Regions from separate parts of the Aminobacterium sp. genome, predicted to be linked through region 2. Evidence: riboswitches for the same ligand, from Rfam matches in the RefSeq annotation. Region 2 holds a riboswitch; the other holds the start of a gene.
The links. Region 2 has a riboswitch for molybdenum cofactor ahead of VB083_RS07125 (aldehyde ferredoxin oxidoreductase family protein). Riboswitches for the same ligand answer to the same signal wherever they lie in the genome.
Positions count from the first base shown of each region.

Region 1: it holds a riboswitch for molybdenum cofactor, as region 2 does, so the genes downstream of both, VB083_RS10460 (HD-GYP domain-containing protein) here and VB083_RS07125 (aldehyde ferredoxin oxidoreductase family protein) in region 2, are expected to answer to the same signal.

Region 1 covers NZ_JAYFQR010000028.1:23,011-38,154, forward strand. Annotated here, with positions in the region: gene VB083_RS10445 (nucleoside kinase) at 1-438, opposite strand, end outside; gene VB083_RS10450 (FadR/GntR family transcriptional regulator) at 532-1,242, shown strand; gene VB083_RS10455 (YibE/F family protein) at 1,239-2,432, shown strand; gene VB083_RS10460 (HD-GYP domain-containing protein) at 2,429-3,739, opposite strand; molybdenum cofactor riboswitch at 4,005-4,133, opposite strand; gene VB083_RS10465 (AEC family transporter) at 4,166-5,107, opposite strand; gene VB083_RS10470 (phosphomannomutase/phosphoglucomutase) at 5,212-6,594, shown strand; gene VB083_RS10475 (MBL fold metallo-hydrolase) at 6,683-7,573, opposite strand; gene VB083_RS10480 (hypothetical protein) at 7,718-7,849, shown strand; gene VB083_RS10485 (amino acid ABC transporter ATP-binding protein) at 8,039-8,815, shown strand; gene VB083_RS10490 (amino acid ABC transporter permease) at 8,815-9,468, shown strand; gene VB083_RS10495 (hypothetical protein) at 9,512-10,432, opposite strand; gene VB083_RS10500 (lysophospholipid acyltransferase family protein) at 10,482-11,342, opposite strand; gene VB083_RS10505 (hypothetical protein) at 11,345-12,241, opposite strand; gene tyrS (tyrosine--tRNA ligase) at 12,247-13,530, opposite strand; gene VB083_RS10515 (hypothetical protein) at 13,568-15,082, opposite strand.
Region 2 covers NZ_JAYFQR010000016.1:15,178-30,321, forward strand. Annotated here, with positions in the region: gene VB083_RS07090 (TRAP transporter substrate-binding protein) at 1-663, shown strand, start outside; gene VB083_RS07095 (TRAP transporter small permease subunit) at 739-1,263, shown strand; gene VB083_RS07100 (TRAP transporter large permease) at 1,288-2,613, shown strand; gene allB (allantoinase AllB) at 2,632-3,993, shown strand; gene VB083_RS07110 (aspartate/glutamate racemase family protein) at 4,014-4,691, shown strand; gene VB083_RS07115 (N-acyl-D-amino-acid deacylase family protein) at 4,697-6,301, shown strand; gene VB083_RS07120 (VOC family protein) at 6,291-6,695, shown strand; molybdenum cofactor riboswitch at 6,805-6,925, shown strand; gene VB083_RS07125 (aldehyde ferredoxin oxidoreductase family protein) at 6,934-8,802, shown strand; gene VB083_RS07130 (putative hydro-lyase) at 8,867-9,664, opposite strand; gene VB083_RS07135 (5-oxoprolinase subunit PxpA) at 9,661-10,434, opposite strand; gene VB083_RS07140 (biotin-dependent carboxyltransferase family protein) at 10,461-11,540, opposite strand; gene pxpB (5-oxoprolinase subunit PxpB) at 11,537-12,289, opposite strand; gene VB083_RS07150 (NRAMP family divalent metal transporter) at 12,322-13,548, opposite strand; gene VB083_RS07155 (metallophosphoesterase) at 13,725-14,765, opposite strand; gene VB083_RS07160 (cold-shock protein) at 14,913-15,113, opposite strand.

The sequences.
Region 1 (15,144 bases), on a different contig from region 2:
AATACGCCGTGCTTTATCGAGAGGAACAACTTCTCTTGTAATAGGAACATCCCGATTAACAAGATCGCGAAGAGCTTTCTCTACAATAAGCACATCGTCTTCTTTTAGCTTCCCTTCTGGAAGCTCCCAGTAATAGCCATCACTTATAGAGTGTTTAATAACAATTTTTTTATTTAAAGCTCTCTGCACTGCTAAAACGAGTAGAAAGCTCAAGGATCGGCGATAGACTTCCATCCCTTCAAAAGAAGAAGTATCAACAAATTCCACATCAGCATCATCGTCCACAATCCAGCCTAGTGGTCTAAGATAATTGTTGACGCGCCAAGCCACAATATGAGATCCTCCGTCAATATTTGCCTTAGAAAGAACGTCTTTGCCATTCATAGGGCTGGAGCATTCACAAATATCATGGTTACGGATACGTATCTGAAAAGACATTTTTAGCCTCCTCTCGTGCCTTTCTATCTGGTATGATTTACTTTACTACAAGAAGAAGAATACGTCTTGAGTTGTTTGGGGAGGGTAAGTAGAATGACGAAAAACAAATCTACGAAAATATATGAACAAGTCGCAGAGAAATTAAAGAATCTCATAGCCTCTGGACAATTGATCCAAGGTGATCCCCTTCCTCCTGAACGCCAGCTAATCGAAGAGCTAAATGTAAGCCGCAGCTCGCTCAGGGAAGCTTTTCGTATTCTTGAACTTGTAGGTCTTATCGAAAGTATTCCCGGAAAGGGACGCTTCGTAAGAAAATCAAGATTTGAAACACAACATTCTAAAATGCCCCTACAAGATGAAGCTATACTTGAGTTAGTTGAAGCTCGAATGACATTAGAACCAGCAATAGTTACCGAAGCAGTTAAACATGCTACTCCAAGCGATTTAACGCGCATACGCAAAATTCTGACACTGACAAGCAAAGATGTAGAATCTCTTGAACATAGAGCACAATGCGATTATGATTTTCACTTGCTTCTTGCCGAAGCAACACATAACTTTGTTTTCGTGAACATTGTAAAGATGACTTTCAATCTTATTATGGAAACTCATGAGCGAATTTATTCTCTACTTGATGACAAAGAAATTTTTTTAAAGGAACATAATCAAATATATCAAAGCATTCTTGATCGTGATATCAAGAAAGCCCGCCGCCTGATGACTAACCATGTCAGCAGGGTATATAAGACACTGCTTGACGGCATAGCTCTTGAAGATCACAAGGAGGATATTTCTTTACTATGAACCAGAATCAAAGCATAAAAAACTATATTCTAGCCTTTATTGCCGTCATTTTCATTGCACTTCTAGCAGCCGTTTCCGTCGATAAAGTAGTCTTAAATTCTTGGAATACTGACGATTCTCTCATTGTTCGCATCGATAGGGTGGGCAAAGTCAGAGGGACAGAAAGCCCCCTCTCTTTCAACAACTCCAATGAATCTTCGGAAAGCTCCTCCAGCTCTGACGAGGGACTCTGGCAAACTGAGTACATCGACATTACCGTTACCTTTCTTAACGGAGAAAAAAAGGGAACTAAGGAAGATCTTCTCATAACTCAGCTGTCAACGTCTTCTCTAGAACTCATAGAAGAGCGTCGATACCTTCTTGTAAGTGACTTGTTCGAAGATGGAAGTATTCAATACTCTATTAGCGATCGTTATAGAATACCATGGGTCGCCGCTTTTCTTATTTTAGCCTCTGGAGGCCTAATCGCCTCTGCAGGAAAAGCCGGATTCAGGGCCCTTGCTGGCCTTCTTCTTTCTTTAGCTGTACTTCTAGGTTGGTACGTTCCAGCGCTGGCTCAGGGAATTGCCCCTGTCCCCTTCGCTATTCTTGCTGTAGGTGCCGTTTCTATTATTACAGTACTTCTTGTTGTACGAAGACCGGCTTTTTGGATCGTTGCATTTTTAGGCGCACTAGGTGGTGCTGTTGCTTCTTCTCTCGTAGGCTGGGCCATGGTCAAAACATGGCAACTCACCGGACTGGCAAGTGACAGTGCAAGTCTTTTAGCTTCTACCATCCCTGGAATGTCAATGGAGGGACTGCTTCTCGCTGCAGTTATGATTGGATCAATTGGAGCTGTTCTTGATGTTGCTATTTCTGTAACATCGACTCTTGCCGAAATGTTCTCATATGATAACAACATTGAAGGGCATAGATTATGGCAGGCAGGAATCGGAGTAGGTCGTGAAGTTTTGGGAAGTATGATTAATACGTTGATATTGGCCTATTTAGGTAGCGCGCTGCCCTTTACCATCCTCATTACAAATGCAGGAATTGATGCTACGGCACTCTTTAATGATCCCTATATAGCACAGGAACTCGTGCGAAGTGTCGCTGGTACAATCGGTCTTTTGCTAACAATTCCAATAACAACAGGGGTATGCGTCTGGTGGCTTGAGTTCCGATTACAACCTCGAAAAAAAAGTGCTTAATCTCCACCTGTAGGAATATGCTCAAGAAGTGACGGGATAAAACCATTTTTTATAATATGTTCCCAACTTGGCAAAGAAGCGAGGGAAATTTTTCTGTCATGGAATGCTTTTTGTATACTTTCTAAGAAGCGATAGGCCGATGTTCCGAAGTCTTTTGGTGATGTTAAAATCTCAGCAGTTTTTAAAGCGAGATGTTCCAAAGAAGGAGCTCCAATAATAATCTGTGCCGCCTGATTTTTAAGAGGAAAAACACATCCCAACTTGTGTTCATCTTCTTGTCGGAAAGTACCTAAAATCATTACCTGAGGTTCTCCATCAACAATTGAAGTGACTGCTGATAGTGTCCAGTCAGAGAGAAAAAGGATACTCCCAACTGGGTAAGGGATTATAACTTTTTCAAGAAGAGGGACAATAGCAGGGTCAAACTTTATTCCGGCCTCTTTACGTATAATTTTGAGAGCCTCTGCCGGAAGAAAAGCACGTCGATAAGGACGATCGCTAACCAAGGCATCGTAACTATCAGCTACAGAAACAAGTCTGACGAGAAGGGGAATCTTTTCTCCATAGAGACCTGGTAGTCCGACACGTCCATAGCCTTCCCCATTCCAATATTGATGATGATTCAAAACAATAGCTCTCGCCATGGGGTTAATACACGGAAATTCCCTTACGATTTTAAAGCCATCGTAGGGATGTTTTTTCATGAGAGCCCACTCTTCACTATTCAATGAACCTTTTTTATTGATCAGAGATGAGGGAAGCATAAGTTTGCCAATATCGTGGAAAAGTGCACCAAGGCCTATGTTGATCTTATCCTGATAAGAAAGGACAAAAATCCCCTCTTCTTCTCCTCTGCGAGACAACAACAAAGCTACAGTCATTACACCTATCATATGCTCATACGTGTACTGATCATGACTACTAATATTCTTTAAACCAAACAGTACCGCCGTAGAGTCTTCGAATATAATCGAAATGACCTGAGAAACACATTTTTGAAGACTCTCAAGCTCTTTAGCATGTAAAGAACGATTATGAACCACGTTTTGAACTATTTGAGACATATGCCCTCGCAACTGTCTTTCCATATGTTCAGGCACCAGAGACTGCCATTCACTCTCATTTATCTCAGTCTCTCCTGGCAAATAGACAAAACAAGCTTCAACGCCTCGGCGCAAAAGTTTAACTATCATCTGTTCGGTAAGGATGATTCCTGCACTTAATAAAAGTTGCCCCTCACAGCCGAGAACAGATCGAGCTAAACGCATTCCCGCCCTGAGGTGATCTGACGTAACGATAAGCGGCATTTTCCTGTCCCCTGCAAAGTCCGTAATAATTAGATACAAAACCAGAGTTCATAATAACACACATATTAAACAGGACTCTCTCTACCAAGGCCTGTTTAAAAGTGGTACTTTTGACCCTTTTAGTTGCACAAAGGTATGATTAAGGGGAGGGGATTTGCTTCAAGCAAATCCCCCGGCTGATCTATTGCAAAATGGTACGGGAATAGATCTCAAAAAGAGAGGCCGCTTCTTCTCACAGGAGAAACGGCCTCTCTTTATATGCAAAGATAAGCTTTTTGTTCCTCCTTTTCAAACATGGAAGGCTCTCTCGTTTCCGAAAAAACCCTAACGGCCCTGAACCATAGAAATTTTTTAAAAAATCTTTAGGTTGTCAGGCTCGGAGGTTCTTCATATTTTTAATAATGGTACCTCATTAAAAACAAGAAATCAAGATATACCTAAAAGATTTGCCCATAGAGGAATTGTCACTATAGAACAAAGCGTTGAAGCAGCAATAGACTCAGCCGTATAGTTTTCATCCATGCCCATGCCACGAGCAACAACGTAAGAGTTAACGGCTATGGGCATTGAAGATACAAGAACTGTCGTTTTAAGTAACATAGAGTCTACTGGCCACAGATGTAAAAAGAACCATACAATTGTAGGGAAGATAAGAAGTTTGAACAAAATGGCTTCCCACGTATCTTTGAGTATCGCCTTCACACGCGATAACTCTAAAGAAGCCCCCAGCGCTAACAGTGCCAAACCGCTTCCTACATTGCCGAGTACCTTCAACGCTTCATCAAGCCACGCTGGTAACGGACCGGTTCCTACAAATGCACACGAAACACCTACAACACACGCCATGATAAGAGGATTTGTAAGAATTCGTTTCATTGTATCTTTTAATGCACTCAAACGAAAACTTCCAGAAAGAACAACTTGCCCCCAAGTAATGGAGATCAGTTGATATCCAGCCATGACAACAGCAAGATACAAGGAAAGGGCCTGAAGGCCAGCTTCTCCCAATGCCACGGATACAGCTGGAACACCCATAAAAATGTTATTCGAACGTATAGAAACCATAGTCAGGACAGAGACTCGCTCCCTCTTTAATTTCAGGAAGCGCCCAAATAAAAGAGCGAGAGGAGGCGTAACCATAAGAGAGATATAAATGGCCTTTACGAAGTTTCCCCCCATGAGGACTTCTACGTCTGCTCCATAAGTCACTCTAAAAAGAAGTGCTGGAAGGGCAATCCAATACAAAATAAAATTCATGCCCGCAAAAGCTTCTTCCCCTACAAAGTGTTTTTGCCGTATGAACCACCCGACGCTGACAATAAGAATTATAGGAAGAACTATTAGAAAACTACCCACCTGAAATCTCACTCCCCCCTTTGTTACAAGTGGTATTATACATTGCACAGACAGAAAAGATCTGGTTACGATATAATATTCAGCAAAATATAATCAGGGGAAGGTGATGAATCCTGATGAAAGTCCCAGCACATATTTTCAGAGAATACGATATTAGAGGGATAGCCGATACAGAACTCACAGCAGAAACTGTTACAACCATAGGAAAAGCCTATGGAACCTTCCTTCGCAGAGAAGGAATAAGAACAATCACTGTTGGAGGAGATGTACGCCTTTCTACAGAAAGAATACGTCAAAACGTTATTAGTGGTGTTACATGGGCAGGTATTAATATTATTGATATAGGTGTCGCTACATCGCCACTTCTCTACTGGAGCCAATATCATTTTAATCTTGATGGTGCCATCATGGTTACGGGAAGCCACAATCCTAAAGATATGAACGGGTTGAAGTTAGCATTTGGTAAGAGCACTATGTATGGAGAACAGATTCAAGACATTCTTTCTATGATTGAAAAAGATGATTTTGTGCAGACAGAAACACCTGGTTCAGTAAGAAAAGCCAATATCTGGAATGAGTATATAGATATGCTCGTATCGAAGATAAAATTGGGCACACGTAAACTTAAAGTTGTCGCTGACGCAGGAAATGGAACGGCAGGACTCTATATCCAAACATTCCTTGAAAAATTGGGGTGTCATGTTATTCCTCTTTTCTGCGAACCAGATGGAACATTTCCCAACCATCATCCCGATCCTCTGAAGCGAGAAAACCTCACGTCACTTATAGAAAAAGTCAGAATGGAAAAGGCAGATCTCGGGCTCGCTTTTGACGGGGATGCCGACCGCATCGGAGTTGTAGACGAAAAGGGATCGGTAGTATGGGGAGACACCCTTATGGCTCTCTATTGGCGCGAAATTCTTCCACAGCATCCAGGAGCAACCGCCATTATAGAGGTAAAATGCTCACAAGCTTTGGAAGACGAAATCCGTCGTCTAGGAGGGGCTCCGCTCTATTACAAGGCTGGACACTCTCTTATCAAGGCAAAGATGAAAGAGATTGATGCTCTTTTTGCCGGAGAGCTTTCAGGACACATGTTTTTCGCTGATGAATTTTATGGTTTTGACGATTCTTTCTATGCCGCAGGACGTTTGCTTCGCATTCTTTCAAACGATAGTCGTTCTCTTTCTGAAATGCTTGTTGATTATCCAGTCTATTACAGCACTGCTGAGGTTCGAGTAGACTGCCCCGATGAAAAGAAATTCGAGGTTATTGAAACCATTAAAGAAAAGGCACTTAAAGACCACGAAGCTATAACTATTGATGGGGTTCGAATTCTTTACAAAGAAGGTTGGGGGCTCGTAAGGGCATCAAATACACAGCCTGTTCTTGTAACACGATGTGAAGGGAAAACAAAAGAAGCTCTTGATGCCATAACAAAAGATATGAAACAACGAATGCTCGATGTGGGTATTTCAGATTTTGAATGGACATATTAAATATGTGAAATAATAACGATACGAAAAAGGGTCCTCTCAAAGAAAAACATATTCAACAAACTAAACATCGAGGACCCTTTTAGTTAATTTATATCTTTTTCCTCCACAATAAAAAGCCTTTTTCGACCCAAGTTTCTACTAGGCCTCTCTTTTCAAGAAATGCGAGATGTGCAGATATTGTCGAGAGATTCAGTACATATTGAACAGGGTTCATATCAATATTCCATGTTGCTGCTAAGTGAGCAAGAACCTCTTCGCGACTGTGTGGGTCAGAACAAGAATGCAAAACTGCGTCGTTTAAAGAAAGGATTCCCTTCCTGTTAACTTCAACGATGGGTGTAATGTCTTCTTTAATAGCTTCGGCATGACACGGAACAAACCATGATGCTTCTATTGTTTCTAGTTTATCTAAAGTAGAAAGAGTTGCCTCAACATCGAATGTAACTATAAAACGATATTTATTGATAATCTCTTCAGAAAAAACACTATCTGCTATATAGCACACTCCATCAGACGACAAAAGGCCTATCATGTTTATAAAGTGGCCAGGAAGATCAATCACCGTCAGGTCTGTATTGGGAACAACTTGCCCTCTTGTAAGTTCTGTCCCGACAACAGAGGGAACAGCTTGTAAAAACTTCGTCTGTATCCCACTAAAAGGATAGGCTCCCCATAAAATTAAAGGCTCCAAAACAGGATTTTCAATAATCGTTCTTTCGATACTACTCGCCATAATGACACATGATGTTTTTTTCTGTAAATATGCATTACCACCAATGTGATCAGCGTTGGAATGAGTATTTATAATTCCTTTAAGAGTCAAAGAGTTTTCTTGTAATAGCCGAAAAAGCTTACGCCCTGAACTCTCGTCACCACCACTATCAATAAGATAACATCCTCCCTCGCCATCCTTCCAAATACCAATATTGACACGTCCTGGTATATAACAACTTCGGTTATTTAAAATGTTAATTTCCATAAGATAATCACCTCTCAAAACTCTAATTTTTTGATAAACTTCCAATTTCCTTTTCTCCATGATAAAATGAGCTTGGTGGTTCGTACCAATAAATTTTTTGAATTTAATGGTTCGTATGTAGCGCTTTTCAGGAGGTGGGTAAAGGTGGAAGTTAAGAAAACAAAAGAGAGCTCGAAGAATATTCGTACTAAATATATGAACGATCAGAGCGACGCCTTCTCTAACGCAATGTCAGATCTTAATCAGGAACTATATCGTTGCCGTTACGATTCCTAAGACATAGTTGTCTTTAAAAAGTCGGGGCCAAAGGGCCCCTTTTTTTTATGTTTTTATACTACTTTTTCCTCAATGAATTGTTCGTGATACACCGGATTATTTTATTTTTTCAATTATTTTTCAAAAAAATGTTTGCCAGTAACCTAAAGTTGAGTTATAATTCCCGCGACAAACAGGAGGTGACGATTGTTGCAAACTGCAATCGAAGTTAAAAATTTACATAAATCGTTTGGAGACCTTCACGTTCTACAGGGAGTGTCACTCTCCGTAGGTGAAGGTGAAGTTGTTTCTGTTATCGGGCCAAGCGGCTCTGGGAAAAGCACTCTCGCCCGTTGTATCTGCCGTCTTGAAGATATTAATGATGGAGAAATATATCTCTACGGACAACGAATAGACAACGGTAAACATTCTAACAAAGAAGTAGCAAATCTTGTAGGGATGATCTTTCAACAATTTAACCTTTTCCCTCATCTTTCAGTTTTGGATAATGTTACGCTCAGCCCTATACAGATTAAGGGAATGAAAAAGAGTGATGCTGAAGATTTAGCCGTCCGTCTTCTCGAACGAGTCGGCCTTGGAGATAAAGTAAGTGCAAAGCCTACTCAGCTCTCAGGAGGCCAGCAACAGCGGGTAGCTATAGCTCGAGCTCTTGCGATGCAACCTAAAATAATGCTTTTTGATGAGCCAACAAGCGCCCTTGACCCCGAGTTGGTTGGGGAAGTTCTTGATGTTATTGCTCAACTTGCAGAGACAGGAATGACAATGGTCATTATTACCCACGAGATGCTCTTTGCTAAAGATGTTTCGGATAGAATCGTCTTTATGGCAGATGGAAATATTGTTGAACAAGGATCACCAAAAGATATTATGGTGAATCCTTCTCATCCGAGAACACAAATGTTCTTGCAAAGGATGCTGGCCCACTTCGGGGAAGATCTTACAAAAAATCAGGGAGGTGCATACTAATGATGTTGGATTTCACGTCAATAACTCCCTATTGGCATATGTTTTTAACAGGTGCCCTCTTTACAGTAAAAGCTTCAATCCTTGCTGTTTTACTTGGATCAATTATTGGTGTTTTGATTGGTGCTCTTCGCGTTGTGCCCTTTAAACCACTTAAAAGTATTGCTGCAGCTTACATTTATGTTATCCGAGGAACACCGTTGCTCATACAACTTTTCCTCATTTACTTCGGATTACCATCTCTCGGAATTAATCTTCCGGCTTTTGCTGCTGGCATTATAGGTTTGTCTATTAATTCAGCTGGTTATGTCGGAGAGATAGTACGAGGAGGAATTGAAGCTGTGCCTAAGGGACAATGGGAAGCCGCTCAGGTCCTTGGCCTTTCGTACTTCAGAACAATGCGACACATTATTCTTCCTCAAGCTATACGAAATATGCTTCCGGCTTTCGGGAATGAATTCGTCACTCTTATAAAGGAATCATCCTTATTATCTACACTCGCCATTGCTGAATTGACAATGGTAGGGCAACAGGTTCGAAGTGTTACCTATGCTTCTTTTGAAACTTTCATTATGGTGGGACTCATCTATCTCTGTTTAACAAGCTGTACAAGTATTGCACTTCAATTTCTTGAGAAACACTGGCAAGTTAATTAAAATCATAAAAGAAGAAAAAAGCGAGGAACTTTTCCTCGCTTTTTTAATGCGGATATGTTGTTGTTTCTCTTCGTTTGCCGTAAAGTTCCATTTCCCTCATCGCTTCTTTCGCCTCTAAATACCCCCAAGAAGCAGATATTATTTCCCGTATAGAAAGTTTTCTCTTTTCACGAAGTTCATTCCAAAGGTGAAGAGGAAGATAGAGCCAAATTCTGAATACTGTCTCAGACTTCTCGAAAGATTGCTCAGAAAGAACAAGATAACCAGAACGGCTAAATAACACTACAGGTCGAGAACGTTGAGAATTCATGCGTTGGAGATCATCAAGAGTAAAGGACAAATTTTCCAGATCAGCCAATTCTTTTCGGCCAGGCAAATCTGTTAAGGAGAACCATAAATGTACTCCTTGTGCAACTTCATCAAAAAGGCTTCCAACACTTTTCAGCCATGCCTTTATACGGGCAACTGACGTATAATCATTTCTCGCCAAGGCAAAACGTATACCCCAGTAGGCTTGTTTTACAGATAAATCTCGCTCTATAAGATCTAAAATAAACTGCTCATCTTTGAGCGTTTCTTCTGTTATAACATCAGCCATTTCGTTACGAAGCAATCCTTTAAGAATCAAAACCGCAGGCATATGTTCGCCAGGAGGCTCTGTTTGCGAAAGTAACAATTTACGAAGCTCAGCGACAACTTCTTCGCTAAGGGAAATGGGACGAAGACCCTCTACAGACAATATCAGAGGCTTATTCTGATACAAAAACACCTCTGCCATTTGTTCTTCTCCGATTTTTCCCCACACCCACTTTTCAAGGTTTAAAGAAGATGAGGTTCCTATTAAAACCCTGTTGTACGGGAGGAGAAGAACAACGTTTGGAGCTTCTATCTTCGGTAGTCCAGAAATAGTCATTGCATCTGGAAGCCTTACAATGTTACCAGTAGACATTAATTCATAGATCACCGAAATCCCCTCCTTTCCTAAAGAAGCATACCACGAGGGGATAACGTTATCAAGGTAAACGGGTATGCCAACGACGATGGAGCCAAAGCCATTGATCTGGATGCCTGCATACCATTTTTTCAAGAGTCTCATCTGCCATATGAGTGATACTCTCTATTCTTTCTTTCCTTTTCCCCTCTGTAGGCAGACACAACGGCGGAGAAATTATAATCTGATGCTTAAAAGGTGAAACACGATATGAAATTACAGGAACGATAGGCGCGTTAGCCATAAGAGATATTGCAGCAGGCCCGTTCACAGTCGTACATTTTTGCCCTAAAAAAGTTGAGGCAATCCCTGAAGGCCCTCCGTCCTGGTCAGCTAAAACTCCTAAAAAAGCACCATTCTGTACTAAACGAACAGCTTCTTTCATTACAAATCTTTTCTTCAATGTCTGAAGACCAACACGGGAACGATACTTTTCAACAACATCTGCTACGTCTTCATCGTCTGGATCTCTTACTATGGCATAAAGAGGGTAGCCCCGTTGACATAACCATGCTGCCAAAAGTTCCCAGTTACCCAGGTGCCCTGTAAGAATAACAGCACCTTTATTCTCTTTGGCCAGCTGCTCTAATATTTCTTCACCTTCAACGTCTACTACCCAATCGAGAACATCTGCTGGATTATCAACTAACGTTAAAAATTCTGTAACAGTCCAGGCAATATGACGATACACGCCAGAAAGAGTTTTATCTCTCCATCCCTCTTCGTGAGGGAAAGATGATTTTGACATATTTTCGAGAGCAACAGCTTTCCTGGGATGAAACCCTCGAAGAAGTCCGTTCAAAAGGCTGGCCGTAACGTGAGCTCTCCATCCTTGAGCAGTAAATTTTTGAAACAATTCCAATAAATAAGAGCCTGAACTCACCTTTATACACCGTCTTCCTGAGAATAAAGTGACATGAGGGCCTGAAGCCCCCTATCAATTGCCCATGAAGAAAGAAGATAATTTCTCCCCTTCAGGGCATGTTCTTTCCCCATAGAATCAAAAGCACTCTGGAGAGTATGAAGAAGTTCCCTCTCGTTTTCCTGAGATGTTATCGTTATATAACCTTCCCTGCTCAAAAGCTCATCAAGGCGCTTCGAAGGGGTACTTATAATAGGAACCCCCAATATGGTCGCATGAGCCGCCAACAAAGCAAGTGAAGGAGAAGAAGATAACAGTAAAAGCGCACCACCTCGTTGCCCCATATAAGATGATACGAGAGAAGAATTGGGAAAGATTCTACCTGGCCACATATTCGCTTCAGGAAAGGGAATTTTAAAAAGAGGGGCTTCCCACGCAGATAAAACATTTTTATACCAACGATTTTTTTTGTGAGGGGAACCTGCCATGTATAGAGAAGGAGTTCCTTCACAACTATTTCTTTCAGACATTGTCCAAGCAATCTTCGATTCAAAAATAGGCGGAATATATGTACTCATTTCATCCTCATCAGAAGAGAAGAATGTTAAATGAGTTCCTCTTGAAGGTACTGTTTTTTCGCATAATCCATAAAATAAACGAGAACGAAGGGAAAGGAAGGAACCCCACCATGGAGTTCCTCCCCAAAAGTGCCATACATTACCTTGAGAAAGCGCCACCCAAAGTTTCTCTCTCTCCGTTAAAGAAGACCAACATTCTGTTGATATGAAAGATCTATCTAATTCTTCTTCCGCATATATAGAGAGAGCTATTCCACGTTCTCTCATATTCCGAGCGAAGGAATAAATAATCGCAAGTTCCCACGTTGGAAAGTTTTGAGAAAGAAACCATATTGGTGACAAAAATACTACCTCTTTATCTCAATAAGGAAAAATCTTTTTTTACCGAGACGAACGAAGATATGGCGACCGCCAATAAGATGATCTTCATCAATAGAAGCAGCTTCATCTTCAATTCTGTCTCCGTTAATATATACTCCGCCACCACGAAGAAGACGCTTAGCCTCCCCCTTGCTCTTACATGCTCCTACAGAAGCAAGGATATCTACTACCGCAACAGGAAGAGCAACATCAAGAGTTTCGTATGGGACCTCTTCTGCAAGCATCTCCATCATTTCTTCCGTCATGTCTTCGTGCGTAATTTCTCCGCTAAAGAGAATTTCACTTGCTCGCGCAACTGTATCAGCTGCATGAGAGCTATGAACCAAAGCTGTTACTTCCCAAGCTAAACGTTTTTGTGCCTCACGTTTTTCAGGAGCAGCAGCATGTTTCTCCATAATTGCTTTAATTTCATCCAAAGGCAAGAACGTGAAGAATTTAAGAAGTTTTTCGACCATCTCGTCTTCAGTATTAATCCAGAACTGGTAAAATCGGTATGGAGATGTTCGTTTAGGATCAAGCCAGACTGCTCCACCTTCTGTCTTCCCGAACTTAGTTCCTGAAGATGTTAAAAGCAAGGGGTTGGTCCACCCATAAACTTGTTCACCTTTTCTTTTGCGAATAAGATCTATGCCAGAAACTATATTCCCCTGCTGATCGTTTCCACCCATTTGAACTTGACATCCGTAACTCTCAAGCAGATGCATAAAGTCAAAAGCCTGCAGGAGAGTATAAGAAAATTCTGTATATGAGATACTCTTCTCAGGATCGTTGAGACGAGACTTTACGTGCTCTTTATTAATCATATAATTCACTGAAAAATATTTTCCCACGTCTCTTAAAAAATCAAGAAAGGAAATACTTTTCAGCCAATCATAGTTATTAACGATAATGGCGGAATTCTCACCACAATCAAAATCCATAAAATGCTCGAGCTGTTTTTTTACACCTTTAATATTTTCCTGAACAGCTTCTGGAGAAAGGAGATTTCTTTCTTTGCTTTTCCCTGATGGATCTCCAATCATTCCAGTTCCTCCACCGGCCAGACAAATAGGTCTATGTCCCATACGTTGCAACCAGCTCAGAGTCATAATAGGAATAAGATGTCCCACATGAAGGCTGTCAGCTGTAGGATCAAAACCTATATACGCTGTAATCCTTTCTCCCGTGTTAAAAAAAGCATCCAAATCTTCTGGATGACTACACCATTCCACTAGACCTCGCTCTTCTAGAGCGCGGAAAGCATTGACCATCGATACATATCCTCCCGTTTTATATAATTCAATAATTTTACATTTCTGTTTTTTCTTCAGATTCTTCGTCTGTATCTTGTGGGATTGTCCACTTTAAGGAACCTTCATCAATTGTAGGCATCACTAATGAAATTTCTCCCACTTGACGCAGCTCTTCCGCTGCTTTCGTCAATTCATCTGCATTGATCCCTACATCGCTTCCCAACTTGTCTGCCATAGCACTCGCCCGTGCAACAACATCAAGGGCATCTGCAAGACGTTCCCCATGAGCGTACCCCCAAGCAAAGGCTCCACCACTATTTTTAAGGGAAGGGATAGCGTTGTTGATCTTTTTCTCAACCTTTATATCACTTTTCTGAATAATGCCAAGAACTGCGAGGTCATCTCTTGCCGCTCCCAAAATAGTGAAAGGAACGCTGGCGGTTCCCCCTGTATGAAACCCTTCCAGGCTTTCTATTGACGGAACAAGCATTCTCCACTCCTGCGACCAGAATTCGTTCACAAGCTTTACGCCCGCTGTTCCTCTATCTGGTAGTTGTAAAACAAAGCCTGGCAAAGAAAAGAAAATAACCTTACTATTACCTGCGACTGTAAGGCATACGGGTCCATGAAGCAACGTTAAGAGTTCCTCAGCAGAAAAAGGAAATTCTTCTGGCATTTCCTTAACCAACTCACTTGCCATTTCCGTTTCTCGGATATCAGGAATATTGATACCTGCCGCTAAAAGAAGAGGTTCGGGGGCAATTATTCTCTGATTCCACTGAATTGGCATAAGTTTTTCATAAAGGGTAGCGGGAATAACACCGTCTATACCAGATGTTTTCCAACTCAATTCTCCCTTTTCATCGTTCTTGTACCATGATGCATTAAAAATAAAGGGGACAAGCGATACTTTCACTCCATCTAACGAAAGAAGCTGAGAGAGCAACCCCCCGTCGTAAAAACGGAAATGGTTTTTCCAATCAGAAGAGACCTTCCATTCCATATCCAAATTCTCTTTAGTCTTGTGAAGAACATCTTTCATTAGTTGAAGTCCTTCTTTTGATGTCGAAAGAAGAGAAAGTCCACCATCAACATCCATGTATAAAGAAGGAATTCCGTTTTTCCATGTCAGAAGGGTTATATTATTTTCGTCTTTACTTAAGGTCAGTCTTTCTTCAAGATTTTTCCATTCGGCAGGGAGTTCCGCCTTCTTTAAATTTTCCGTAACAGAGACACTGAATAGAGCCGAAGCGTAAAGATGAGGTTCGTTTTTATCCCAGGCAACAAGACATGCGCTATCCTTTGAAAATGAAAGAATGGGAGAAACACCCTGAACGGCCAACAAAAATGGACGAGCCTGTCCAGACTCTTCAAGAAGCTCTTCTGGAAAATCAAATTTGAACGAGGCTCCGTCTCCCTCTAGATAAACATAGGGAGATGATGCTTCAGGAACAGGAATAGACTCTGTTATGGATCGTTGTTCAGGTTCTTTACCTACTAAAAAAATGACAAGGGCAATGATTGCAAAACAGAGTCCGAAAGCACTCCAAAAAAACAGTCCTTTCCGCATAGTATTCTCCCTCCCTGCGGTAAAAATAAGACTATAAGTGTATCATAAGCTCTAAACGGCTT
Region 2 (15,144 bases):
ATTCCAGAATTCAAAAGAGAATTAGAAGAAGCTGGAATCAAAATACTCCTAATGGAAAATGGCCTTCCTATGGCCTATATGGCTCGCTATCCAATAACCTCTCTTAAAGACATTTCAGGTAAAAAATGGAGAGCAGGAGATCGCTGGAATTTAAAACTGCTAGAAAATCAAAAAGCTATTGCTGTTTCTATTCCGTGGGGAGATTGCTACATGGCATTGGAAACAGGAACTGTTGATGGAATCGTTTCTAATTATGATGGAATGCATCGGCAGAAATTTGATGAACCAGCTAAAAATATACTCACAGGAAAAGCAATCGGTTGGTCGCAACCAATGTTTTACTGTGTAAATAAGAAAAAATGGGATTCTTTACCTAAAGATATTCAGGAAGGAATTCTCAGAGCAAGTGAGAATACCGAAAGAGCGTTTGCAGAAATGTATGAAGCAGAATTCAACCGCATTGTAGAAGCAGAAAAAGAAGCTGGCTGTACTGTAAATTTCTATTCCACGGAAGATGTGGATAACTGGGCAGATGAAACATGCCTCATCGAATTACGAAAAGTTTTCACAAAAGAATTGTCAACAGACGGCGTAGATAATTCTTCTGAAATGTTGGAACAGCTAAAATCCATTATTGAAGAAGGAATCGCAAAAGAAAAATAAAAAAGGAAGGGGAAGTTTTTTGTTTCTTCCCCTTCTTCAATAGTTTATGGGGGAAAGAAAGGGAGTTTCTTAAAAATGAAGAATTTTTTAAAACAACTTAATGCAATGCTTGCTGAATTAGGTGGACTACTTATGACCATCATGATGTTACTTTTCCTCATTAATATAATTACACGAGAAATTAATAAACCTATACAAGGGTTATTGCAACTTGCTGTTTTCGCCATGGTCATTCTAATATACCTCGGGCTAGCTCATACAGAGGAAAACGACCAACACGTTCGACTAGAAGTTATCACAGACAGAGTATCACCAAGAATAAAAAACAAAATGCGTTTTGTCACTCACTGTATAGAGTGGATTATCATAAACATTTGTCTCTTAGCTGTATATAGAGACGCCCTTCGGGCTTTTATAAAAAAAGCATCCGTTACAGGAATAGTTCCCATGCCCCTTTGGCCAGTAAAATGGATTATGGTAATAGGTTTAATCATATATTGGCTTCAATTAGCAACCTGTGTTATCGAAGATTATAAGAAAATTAAAAGCACAGATTTTATTGTTGATACTCCTCACGAACTAGACCATACGAATGCTTAATTTGTAAATTGAGGTGACTAAAATATGGAGCCTACTACTTTAGGATTGTTTTCTATAGTTTTTCTACTAACGGCCATGGGATTTGGTTTATCCATTGGACTTGCTTTTATTTTAGTAAGTTTTATTACATCAATGTTTTTGTTAGGGGGTTTAGGCTCTGCCCTTTCTATTCTGGGACAAACTATGTACCACTGTATTGCTGCCCCAAGCTGGTGCTCCATTCCCCTTTTTATTCTGATGGGAGCCTTTGCAACTATCGCAGGATTCGGAACTTATATTTACGATGGTGTATATAAACTTACTCGCCGATGGCCAGGAGCGTTAGCAATTGCTACGTGTTTTGGCTCTGCTATATTTGGAGCAATATCCGGTTCTTCATTAGCTAATACTGCTATTTTCGGAAAACTTGTTCTGCCAGAAATGGATCGATACAAATATGATAGAAGTTTTTCGATTGCATGTGTAGCTTCTGCTGGTACTTTTGCTAATATGATCCCTCCAAGTATTAATTTTATTATTTTCGCTCTTTTTACTGAACAATCTATAGCAAGGTTATTTGCTGCAGGCGTAATTCCAGGTATACTTACTGCCTTCGTTTACTCTGTATCAATTATTTATCGCGTCAAAAAACATCCTGAACTGGCCCCCCTCGAAATAAACAAAGCGAAACTTACCATGAAAGAAAAAAGCGATGCATTCAAAAATCTCTTGCCAATTCTCCTTGTTGTAGGAGTAGTTTTCATAGGAATGTACTCAGGAGTTTTCAGCCCGACAGAAGCTGCAGCAGCAGGTTGTTTAGTAACACTTGTTACGGGAGTTCTTAAAAAAAGTATTACTCATATAAAAGATTTGAGAGATCCTTTGAGAGATTCTGCCAATACTACAGCTATGATGTTTATCATAAATGTAGGGGCGCTCCTGTTTTCAAGAATATTTGCTCTTACGGATATTCCTCAAAACATGGCGCTATTTGTTCAAAATTGGGATGTTCCTAGATTTGTTATCTTACTCGGAATTTTACTTATTTATTTCTTCCTTGGAATGATTATGGTTGAAATAGGCATCTATGCTCTAACCCTTCCAATACTTATGCCCATCATAATCTCTCTCGGATATGATCCCATATGGTTTGGCGTTATCGTCCTTAAGCTCAGTGAAATAGCAGCAATAACCCCACCCGTAGGGCTTAATGTTTATATGGCAAAAGCAGTTGCCGGAAAAGGAGTAACACTAGAACAAATTTTTAAGGGAATTTGGCCTTTCTGTCTGTGTGACATCGTAGTACTGATTCTGTTGATAGCTTTCCCTCAAATTTCACTATGGCTTCCGAATCTTCTCATGGGTAAATAACTTGGAGGTGTTCGTGGAATGTACGATCTCGTTATAGAAAATGGAACACTAGTAACATCACAAGGCGAATATAAAGGCAAGATAGCTGTCAAAGACGGGAAAATAGCAGCTATTCTCTCAAGCGAATCTACCATTTCAGCATCTGAATATATCGATGCCCAAGATCACCTCGTTATGCCTGGTCTTGTTGATACACATGTTCATTGCGGTCATGGAACGCCTGAAAGAGAAAATTTTGAATGTGTAACTAAAGCCGCAGCAGCAGGAGGAATAACGACTATAGTTGATATGCCTCTCTCTGAACCTAGTACTGTAACAGTTGATGCTCTTGAAGAAAAGAAAAAATCTGCTTTTCCTCAAGTTGTTGTTGATTTCTCTTTGTATAGTGGAATTATTCCCCATCATATGAACGATATAGAGGCCACTTTTGAAGCTGGAGCTCAATGTTATAAGATTTTCACCTGTAGATGTTCAAACTACCCTATGACTTACGATGGCTTACTTCTCAAAGGAATGAAAAAAATAGGCCAGTTAGGTGGAATGGTTTGTGCACATGCAGAGAACGACACTCTTATACAAGAGTTAGTTGATGATTTTCTGCTATCTGGCCGTGATGACGCACAAGCTTATTTAGAGTCTCACCCTGAATATTCAGAGTTAGAAGCAGTAAAGAGATTTATCTTCCTCTCTTCCCTTGTTCCTAATTGCAAAACACATATATGCCATCTCAGTATTGCAAGTGGAGCCGAAGCACTAAGAGAAGCTCGAGGACACGGCATAACCAATATAACAGCCGAAACTTGTCCTCAATATCTCGCTCTAGATGAAGAAGATCTCATTCGAGATGGTGCTTTATTAAAATGTGATCCTCCCGTCAGGTCTCGTGAAAATGTAGAACGACTTTGGGAAATGGTTTTAAATGGCACTATTGACATGATTGTTTCAGACCATTCTCCACATTCTTTTGAGAAAAAAACTCCTCAAAATAATAATTTCTGGACCGTATCAGAAGGATGTACAGGTGTCCAGACACTCTTACCTGTCGTTGCTACAGAGGGACGAAAAAGAGGACTCTCTTGGACTCAACTAGTTAAACTTTGCGCCACACAGCCAGCTAGACGATTTGGATTAGGTTATGCAAAAGGTGATATCCAGATAGGATACGATGCAGACCTTATTCTTTTTGACCCTCTTAAAGAATGGGTGCAAGATGATAGTAAGCTTTTCTACCTCAATAAGTGGAGTCCTTATAAAAACAAAAAATTCAAAGGACAAATAAAACGCACTATCATACGAGGTAAAACAGTGTTTATAGACGGCAAAATACAGGTAAAGCCAGGCTATGGGCATTATTACAAAATGGATATTGCAGCAAAATAGTCAGGAGGCATGAAATAGAAATGAGGATATTAGCGATCAATCCTAATTCTGATGAAAAATTTACCCAATTGATTTATCAATCAGCAATAAAAATAGCCTCTTTGGGCACAGAAATAATATGTAAAGCAGTTTTTGATGCCCCGCCCTTAATAGAAGATTTCATTGATGAAATTATGTGCGGTCCTGGATTATTAAAAATCGTAAAAGAAAACGAATCGCAAATTGACGCTATCGTTCTTTGTTGTACTTGTGACGTAAACATTCATATTCTCAGAGAATGCACGACAAAACCTGTTGTAGGCATTGGAGAAGCCTCAATGTTGGCAGCTATGACATTGGGCCATAAATTTTCCGTTATTCAAATGTCGCAACGGTCTCTACCAATGAAACAGCGGATGATTCACAATCTTGGTTTTGGATATCGTTGTGCATCTGTTCGTGTTATGGACGATTCGATTAAAGGAAGCTTGGCAGACAAAATAGCACCTGCTGCTCTTAAAGCCATAGAAGAAGATGGCGCAGAGGTAATAACTCTCGGATGCGCTGCTCTTTCTGGATTAGATACAGAACTTTCTCAACGCATAGGTGTACCTGTTATAGACGGAATTCCCTATGCGATACGCTTAGCAGAAACTCATGTAAAAACACATTCTAAAACAAGCAAAAAAGGTCTTTTTGGTCCTTCTACGTGGAGGTGACATCGTTGTTAGATACCATTATACGAAATGCATTAATAGTTGATGGCACAGGCAAAAAACCGTACAAAGGTGAGGTCGGAATATTGAATGGGAAAATTGTTCTTATAAAAGAAGAATATCTTTCTAAACTGCCCTCGGAAGCCAAAGAAATTATAGATGCTAATGGTCACATTGTATGCCCTGGTTTTATCGACATGCACAGTCATTCTGATTTACAGATTTTTTCTGATTCTCCATCGGACGCTAAAATACGCCAAGGAATTACGACTGAAGTTTTAGGACAAGATGGTCTTGGTCCTGCCCCAATAAATGACACAAGTATTTCCACTATCAGAGAACTTCTTGCAGGTCTTGACGGAATCCTATCTGAATCAAAATGGACATGGAACAGTTTTGGAAGCTATCTAAATGCCATAGAAAAAGCAGCTCCATATAACAATATGGCCGTACTTTTATGCCAAGGACCAGTACGAATTGCAGCTATGGGAATGGATGAACGTCAACCAACAGCATCCGAACTTAGCAGCATGAAATCTATTGTTCGCGAAAGTATGGAAGAAGGCGCTTTTGGCTTATCGTCTGGCCTTATTTACCCGCCTTGTCCCTTTGCAGATACGGAGGAACTTATAGAACTGAACAAAGAAGTTGCCGCTTTCGACGGAATATATGTAGTACATCAAAGAGACGAAGGTTTTTATCTCTCACGTTCCTTTGATGAGGTAACACGCATAACACAGGAATCGGGAGTCGCACTCCAAGTTTCACACTTACAAGCTTATGGAAAGGTAAATTGGCCAATCATAGATGAGGTTTTAGAAAAAGCAGATCACCTTATAGATAGAGGTTTGCGCATATCTTGGGATAGATATCCTTACTTAGCAGGTTGCACAGTTTTAACAGCCGTCCTTCCAAATTGGACTTTTAATGAAGGAACCGAAGCTTTGGTTCGCAACCTTAAAAAGCAAGATTTTCGAGAAAAAATTCATCAAGATTTTACCAAGGGATTAGATGTTTGGCACAATAGACAAATCTCAGTAGGTTGGGAAAATATTATTGTTACAGCAGTACAAATTCCTGACAACAAATGGATGGAAGGCAAAAGCTGCCAAGAAATAGCAGACACTCTTAAAAAAGATCCCATCGATATGGTTATGGACCTTCTCGCAGAAGAAAAGCTTGCTGTAACTATGATAAGTTTCTATGGTTCTGAAAACGTCCTAGAAAAAGTTATTACTCACCCACACGGGACAGTTGGAACAGATGGAATATTCGGAGGGAAACCCCATCCAAGGCTCTACGGGACATATCCTCGATATCTGAAATCTTTCGCTCTCGAGGAAAAACGGCTTACGCTTCAAGAAGCTATACGCAAGGTTACTTCCTATCCAGCCTCTATTCTTGGAATTCATGATAGAGGAACCATAAAAGAAGGTTATTGGGCAGATCTCGTTATTTTTGATCCCAAAACAATAAGTGATTGCTCTACGTACGAGAACCCAACAGCTTACCCCACAGGTATTGATGCAGTTTTTATAAATGGAACCCTAGTTGTAAATAAACAAGGGTTTACAGGAAATCGACCTGGAAAGGTTCTCCGTCATGGAAAATAAAAAAAAATTTGATTCCCAAATAACCTTCTTATATTTTAAAAATTTGAATGAAGCTATCCCTTTTTTTGAAGAGGCTTTGAACCTTGAGCTTGTAGATGATCAAGGAACAGCCCGTTTATACCGACTTTCTACAGGGGCTTTTATAGGAATCGTAGATGAAAAAACTGGTCACTGTAAAGCTCTAAATAAAAATGCAGTGCTCATAACTCTCGTTACAGACAACTTGCAAGTATGGTATGAACGATTAAAAAATTACAACATACAATTAGAAACCGCTATTCAACGCCCTAAAGATTTCCCTGTTGAATGCTTCTTTTTCAAAGGACCAGGCGGTTATGAATTTGAAATACAAAAATTTCTTAAAGAAGATACTCGTAAAGTTTTTCATAAATAAAATTCAAACCTAAACTCCTTCATCTTATTTTTAAAGGGCTGCCTATTAGGCAACCCTTTAAATTATTCTTCTCTGCTGATATTATGGTAATGTAAGAAAATTTAAAATATTAAATAACGTTTTCCGAGTTGTATGACCTTCCTCTTTATTGAGATGGCCACCAACCGTCAGGGTATAGCTGGAAACGGCCATGCCTCCCATTCTTGGAAAGGAAAACCTATCCAGGGAGGGATGTAAAGTGTTTAATGTTTACACGGGTAAAATTTTGAACATTGACCTGACCAATAGCAAACACTGGATTGACGATCTTCCTGAAAACTGGATCAAAAATTATATTGGCGGAGAAGGTTTCGGAACACTTTATCTCGCGGAAAACCTAAAATCACGAATCGACCCCCTTTCAAAAGACAATAAATTACTCTTTATTTGTGGTCCTCTCACAGACACAAAAGCCCCCTGTTCGGGGCGTACTGTTGTCATGTTTAAATCTCCTCTGACAGGAACAATTAGTGCATCAAATGCAGGTGGGGCCTGGGCGCCTCAACTTAAAAGAGCTGGTTATGACATGCTCGTTATTCATGGTTGTGCTCAAAAACCCACATATATATTTATTAATGACGAAGAAATTCATCTTTATTCTGCTGAAAAATTATGGGGACGAGACACACATGAGACAGAGCGTTTGATACGAGAAGAGATCGATAACTCAAAAGCAGAAGTGACAAGTATCGGAATTGCTGGAGAAAAAAAGGTTCGCTATGCAACGGTTATGATGGGACGTGACCATGCAGCTGGACGAGGTGGGGGCGGAGCTGTAATGGGGAGTAAAAATCTTAAGGCCATAGCCGTATATGGTTCTTCTCTTCTCCTCACCCCTCATAACCCAGAAAGATTTAATGAAAATGTAAAAGAAGCAATACAGGATTTACATAATGAAGCTTTTGTAAGAGAAGAAATGATGAAATTTGGTACTCCTTCCTTCTTTGATGCCATGAACGATCTTGGACTTGTTCCTGCCTATAACTGGCAACATACAACAACAGATTTCAATCAATATCTAGGACATCAAGCGTATCATGAAAAGCTAGACGTCCAACAAGATCGTTGCTATAACTGCCCCATTGGCTGCGTTCGTAAAACAACTATTCCAGAGGGGAAATATAAGGGGCTCTCGGGAAGTGGCCCCGAATACGAAACAGTAGCAGCTTACGGACAAAAACTCGGCAATACTGACTTACACTCTATTACAGCTGCAAATTATATTTCGAATAATCTTGGTCTTGACGTTATATCTGCAGGTCAAGTCATAGCTACTGCCATGGAATGGTATGAAAAGGGAATTATCAATAAGGAAGCCACAGACGGTCTTGATTTAACATGGGGGAATAGTGAATCTATAGTCAAACTCGTAGAACGAATAGCGTATCGACAGGGTGATTTTGCAACCTTGTTAGGAGAAGGCTCATTGCGCGCAGCTCAGACCCTCGGAGGAGAGGCCATAAAATATGTAATGCACGTAAAAGGACAAGAAATGGCCGCCGACGGCGTAAGAGCAAGCAAGGCAGAAGCTCTCTCTCACATGATTTCTCCTCGTGGTGCAGATCACCTTAGACCTTATGGAGCTACGATAGACGCGTTTGGATATGTAGAAGAAGAGTTAGGAGTTAAAGAACAAGTGAATCCTCTCAGCGAAGAAAACAAAGATTGGGTTAAGCCATTAGAAGAATTATCTATGTCCACAAATCTTCTAGGAGTTTGCCTTTTTGCAAGCATAACCCTCGCTATAAAGGGGAAACGGTGGGCAGAACTTTTTAGCAATGCCACTGGATTAAGCTATACCTACGCTGATCTGTTCAAAGTCAGTGAACGCGTTATTAATTTAGAAAGGCTCTTTAACATCCGAGAAGGATTTACACGAAAAGATGACTACCTTCCTGAACGCTTTAGCCAAGAATCAGCGGAAGAAGGACCAGGCAAAGGACAAGTTGTTGATCAAGAACGCCTTCTTGATCTTATCTACACTGTAAAAGGATGGGACAAGCAAGGTATTCCAACAAAAGAAAAACTTAAGGAACTTGATCTGACCGATATAGCCCAGAAAATGTAAAACCAAAAAGCGGAGTTGCATCGCTACAACGCAGCTCCGCTCACTTTTCTCCTATAATCTTTCTTTAAAACACCGCATATGATGAATCCTTTGGATCTGCCACAAACATATGCCCAGGAGCATGGGTAATAGCCAAAGGAGGTTTACTCGCCATAAGTGCTGCTTGAGGAGTAACACCACAAGCCCAAAATACAGGCACTTCATTATCGTAAATCGGAACAGCATCTCCAAAGTCCGGAGAATTGACATTTTTAATTCCAATAGCTTCTGGATTGCCAATATGAATAGGCGCTCCATGTACTGCCGGGAATCGGCCTGTCGACAGGACAGCGGTGGACACCTGATTGTAAGGAATGGGACGCATACTGACTACCATAGGTCCAGATAAACGTCCAGCAGGCTTGCACTGAATATTTGTAATATACATGGGGACATTAGAACCTTTTTCTATATGTCGCACTGGAATTTTGGCGTCAAGCAAAGCGCTTTCAAAGGTAAAAGAACAACCTAGAAGAAAGGCGACAAAATCATCTCGCCAATATTTAAGAATATCTTTAGGTTCATCAACACATTGACCATCTATCCAGACTCGATATTTGGGAATATCTGTTCTTATATCTGCACCTGGAGCAACTATTTTAGGTTCTGGATCTCCAGGCTCCGTCACGTCTAACACAGGACAAGGTTTGGGATTTCGCTGGGCAAAAACCAAAAAATCGTATGCCCAATCTTTAGGCAATACTACAAGATTAGCTTGTACATGACCTTTTGCCATTCCAGGGGTAGGAAGGTCATAATCGCCTTTTCGTATTATTTCTCGAACTTGCTGCGGAGAGTATTCTGAAAACGCCGATCCTTTCATGCTCTCAACACCTCCCTAATACTTCGAATAGCAATCCCCTCTTTAAGAAGAGTTTCCCTTATAGATGCGGCCATTGCAACAGCACTTGGTGTATCACCATGAAGGCATATAGAATGAGGCCTCAGGTGAATAGTTGTTCCATCTATAGCTTCTATAGCACCTTCTGTTACCATCTTAATAACACGTTTCGCAGCTATCTCTATATCATGAATAACAGCTCCCGGTTGTTTGCGAGGAACTAGTGAACCATCCGCCTGATATGCTCTGTCAGCAAAAGCTTCAATTGCAAAGGGTACATCTAGTTTGTTAGCAGCCTTTTCAAAGGATGAGTTTGCCAACCCCAGCAGAATAAGATCATCGCCTGCATCTTTTACTGCCTGAGCAATCGCTTCAGCTAAAGACAAATCCTTAGCAGCCTGATTATACATAGCTCCATGAGGTTTTACGTGTTGCAAGGAAGCCCTGCGTGCTTTGCAGGCAGCCTGAATAGCTCCTACCTGATATAGGCAATAGGCATACACCTCATCTGCAGAACACGCCATATTTCTTCGCCCAAATCCCATAAGATCTGGATATCCCGGATGAGCTCCTACCGCAACGTTACTATTAACGGCTTCTTCTACTGTTTTTAACATAACTTGAGGGTCTCCAGCATGGAACCCGCAGGCGATATTAGCAGAACTGATGCTTTTCATAACATCTCTATCGTGCCCTAAAACATATGTTCCAAAACTTTCACCCAAGTCGCTATTTAAATCTACAGAGAACATGGAATCATCCCTTCTTCTCGTAAAAATCAATTTTCAATGCGTTCCCAGTCAACCATATAAGAATGTCCGTCCACAGTAAGCTTCCACGTACCAGACGAAACTGGCATTTCCGATTTATGCCCAATTGTGGAAGTTGGGATTCTTGTAATCCAGGTTGCTACATTTTGCTTTAGTTTGGAAACTTGACCAGCCTCTTTTTGGGTAATCAAAACAGCCTCTTCAAAGGATACTTGTTTAAAAGAAACCTTTTCTCCTGGCAAACGTTGTGCAATCGCCGAAATATCGGGAGAACATAGAACAGCTATTTTCGTATATCCCCCTGTCGTCTGACGATCAGCAAGCATCACAATTGGCTGTCCATGTCCAGGAACTTGAATAGAGCCAAGTGGAATAGCATCAGAAATAATGTCTGCTCCCTCTAGGTGCTCAACAACAGGTCCTTCCAAACGGTATCCCATTCTATCTGCAGAATCAGTAATTTTATATGATTCAGACAGAAATGTTTCTACTCCCTTAGGGGAAAATGCTTCATCCTGAGGACCTAGAACTACACGAAGGGGTTGACCTTCTCTCCGCTCAGGCAAAACATCGAAAGGACATTTGAAATCTATAAACCGCTGCCACAAAATATGAGGTTCACCAGTATTAAGAACGTCACCCTTTACAAGTGCGCGTCCATCAAAGCCACCTATATGAGCTCTAAGGTACGTTGAGCGGCTCCCCATAATAATAGGAACATTTATTCCGCCTGAAAAAACGACATATGCACGACATCCATTACCTTTCATGCCGCTAAAAGAAAGGATATCGCCTTCTTTAACTTTATAAACCGTGTTACAACACGAAGCTATTCCATTGATAGAGAAACCAAGATCAGCACCTGTAACAACTACAGCCCCCTCCCCTTCTAACACCGATAAGGTAGGGCCTAATACCGTCACTTCAAGACATGCAGCATCTTTATTGTTTCCCACCATAACATTGCCAATTTTCAAAGCAAAAAGATCCATAGCACCAGCAACTGGCATTCCTTTGCCTTGAAATCCCCATCTTCCCACATCTTGAACAGTCGTAAGCATTCCCGGCTGTATAATTTTTATCTTCATGCCGGAACCTCTCCTTTATTGAACATTTCGGGAGTATATGTTCCATGAGCAACCTGTATTTCGATATTTTTATACTCTTCCTCCGAAATGGGCTGAAAACGTATCCACAACCCGGCATCAACTAATGTGGGAGGCTCATGGCCTGCATCAAACATACGCAAAGGTGTTCGTCCTATAAGCTGCCATCCACCAGGGCTATCAATCGGATAAATTCCTGTCTGCTTACCGGCTATTCCCACACTTCCAGCAGGAATTTTTTCTCGAGGTTCCTTCAAACGAGGTGTCGCAATTGTTTCATCCATTCCACCAAGATATGAGAAACCAGGAGTAAAACCAAGCATATAACAGTAATAATCTGGAGAAGAATGCCGATTTATAATTTCTTCTTCCGTTAGTCCTGTATGATGAACAACATTATCAAGGTCCGGTCCAAAATCACGACCGTAACAGACAGGGATAATGATACCAACCCCTTTTTCAACACCTGACTCTGACTCTGCAGCAATTGCCAAACGCTTTAAAAGAGAAAGAAAATGCATTGGTTGTTCTACCTTTACAGGATCAAAGTAAATTGCAAGAGAGCGATATGTAGGAACGAACTCATGCACTCCGGAAATTTTTCTTTTTTCCAAAATACGCCGCAAAGCCTGAACTCTAGCATTGATTTCCAATCCAATGGAATTGCCGTATTCCACAATTATGCAACTATCACCAGCAAGAAGAACTTTCGGCCACTGTTGGTCTTCCAAATTACATTCACCTCCAACAGATCAGAATAGTTTTAAGAGAAAAGAGTAAAGATTTTTGTAAATGATTTTATACCCATCCAAAGAGTAAAAGCTGCCACTACATATCCTAAAACTGTCATCCATATTGGATGATGATAAGAACCCACTACCTCTTTCTTATAAGCAGCAAGAAGTACTGATACAAGAGACAGAGGAAGAATAAGCCCGTTAATTGAACCTGCAAAAATAAGAAGGGTGACTGGCTGTCCAATTGTAGAAAAAATAGTTGTTGAAACTACTATAAACCCAATCATCCACCATCTAAGATGTGTTTCTACTGTACTAAAGAGCGTTTTAAGAAAAGATATTGACGTGTATGAAGCGCCAATTACCGAAGTAATTCCAGCTGCCCATATAACTACACCAAAAACTTTATAACCTAACTCGCCCGCTCCAAGACGAAAAGCTGATGCAGGTGGATTAGCAGGGTCAAGTGTTTGCCCAGTAGCGACAACACCTAATACAGCAAGGAAAAGCAAAATACGCATAATACCTGTAATACCTATAGCATTAGAAGCCCCTCGTGTAATCGCTCCCAAATTTTCTTGCCCTACAATACCTGCGTCTATAATACGATGTGCCCCGGCAAAAGTAATGTATCCTCCTACCGTTCCACCTATTAGAGTTAAAATAATCATCCAATCAATTTTAGAAGGAAGGATTGCTTCTTTTACAGCAAGGGCAACTGGTGGTTTTGTGTTGAAAACCATATACAACACTAACGCAATCATCATAAAGCCAAGGATCTTGGTAAAAGTATCCATAGCTTTGCCAAGCTCTTTACGCAAGAAAAGGAGAACAGCGATAGCAGCACTAACGACAGCTCCTATTTTTAACGGAACGCCTGCTACTACATTCAGACCCATGGCAGCACCTGCAATATTCCCTATATTGAAAACAAGTCCCCCCAATGCTACAGCAAAGGCCAAAAAGTAACCGAGTCCAGGTAGCACCTTATTAGCAACATCTTGCGCACGCATGCCTGATACGGCAAGGATTCTCCAAATGTTGATCTGCACAATAAAACTTAAGATAAGAGAAAGAATTATTCCAAACGAAAAGGCGGCTTTTAAATTCTGCGTAAAAACCGCAGATTGTGTTAGAAACCCTGGTCCTATTGCTGAAGTAGCCATGAGAAAAGCAGCTCCCAACAAAACACTTAATGTTCCTTTCTTGTCCAGAGCTTTTTTTTCTCCCATCTCTTTCGTTGTACCGTTCATAAGCACCACCTCCAAGTCAATTTAATTTAATAGTATCATAAAGAAAAGTCAGGCTAGATTTTTTTATTTTATTTTTATAGAATTTTAAGGGAAATTTATGATAAAAACTTTTTATATATAAATAAGTAGTTTTTAAATAAAAAATAGATAGATTTGAAAGGAAAAACCGAAGAACTTCAATGTTGCTTTTCTTTATATTCAACCTTAAGTATAAGTAAAAGATGATAATAGCCTTTATTTTGAGATATATGTATAGACTCTTCAATTTCGTTACATGTAGATCGGCGGACAATAGATTGAAAAGCCATAATATCGTGAGCCTGAGGAGGTTTCCTAAATTTTAACCACATATTGAGCACTTCTCCATGCTGCTCTATTAATTTTATGAGAGATTTACTTTTGAGAAGAATTTGAGAAAGGCTATACGTGCATGTTTCTTTAACTGCTAGTTCCGTAGATTGCTCTTTATTTTCTACTTCAATAGGTAAAACATGGCGGTATACCCCCTGAAAAGCTCCTTGTTTTTTTGTTTGAAGAACGAAAGGAGGAGTTTGAACATGAAGATGACCAAAATACCATTTTTGAAAATGAAGACGAGGAATTAACGTATCAAAATAAATGGCTACTGGATCTCGAGGAACGTGACACGGATTGATCTGAACCCCAATATACTTTGTTCGTAACAACTCTATTAAAACAGATAAAGGTGCCATATGAGTAAATACATAATCGACATTCCAGTGTACGGCTTCTAAAGACTGCCATCCTCGTACAATTTCCTCCTCAGAAGGTATTTCTCTCTCCCACCATGAAAGGCCAGGCCTTCGAAAACATCTGTCTAAACTCAGTGCTCCTCCAAACGCAAAACACGAGCAACCAGCGATGGTATATATATAACCTCGCCTCAGATGAAATATTTTTTTGTCTTTTACTACTCCAACAGGGTTTCCAAAACGGATCTCCGTGGGAAGGGCGTCAAGTCTTGTAAAATTCTCGTGGTTTCCATCTATAAAAAGAGTCGTCCATGGCGCGGACGAAAGCCAATCCATCCATTGTATTTCTTTTTCTGTCGGTTCTGGAGCAAAAAGAAGGCCAAAATCACCTGCAATGAGCAAATAATCTTGCGCATTTAGATTTTTACCTATTGCATGATAAAAAGGCAACAACTCATCCATTTCTATGACTCCGTGCTTATCGCCGGTGACATAAAGGGACATGAATGCCTCCTTTTTTTACAAACTCTATTTTTTAATTATTATCACTGAAAATGACATCAAACACCAGAGAAAATCTCAAAAAATATAAAAAAAGGCGCCCTTAAAGGGCGCCTTTAACTATCTTCTGCCTAAAAACAATGTAAAATCTTACAGAGGTTTAACGTTGGCAGCCTGAGGACCTTTCTTGCCGGTCTCAATATCAAAAGAAACCTGCTGTCCCTCGTCAAGAGTCTTAAAACCATCAACCTGGATCGCGCTAAAATGAACGAAATAATCTTTTCCGTCCTCACCTGTTACAAAACCATAACCCTTTGTGCCGTTAAACCATTTTACTGTTCCTTGTGTCAAAATGTTGCCTCCTAAAATGTTTTTACTGCAA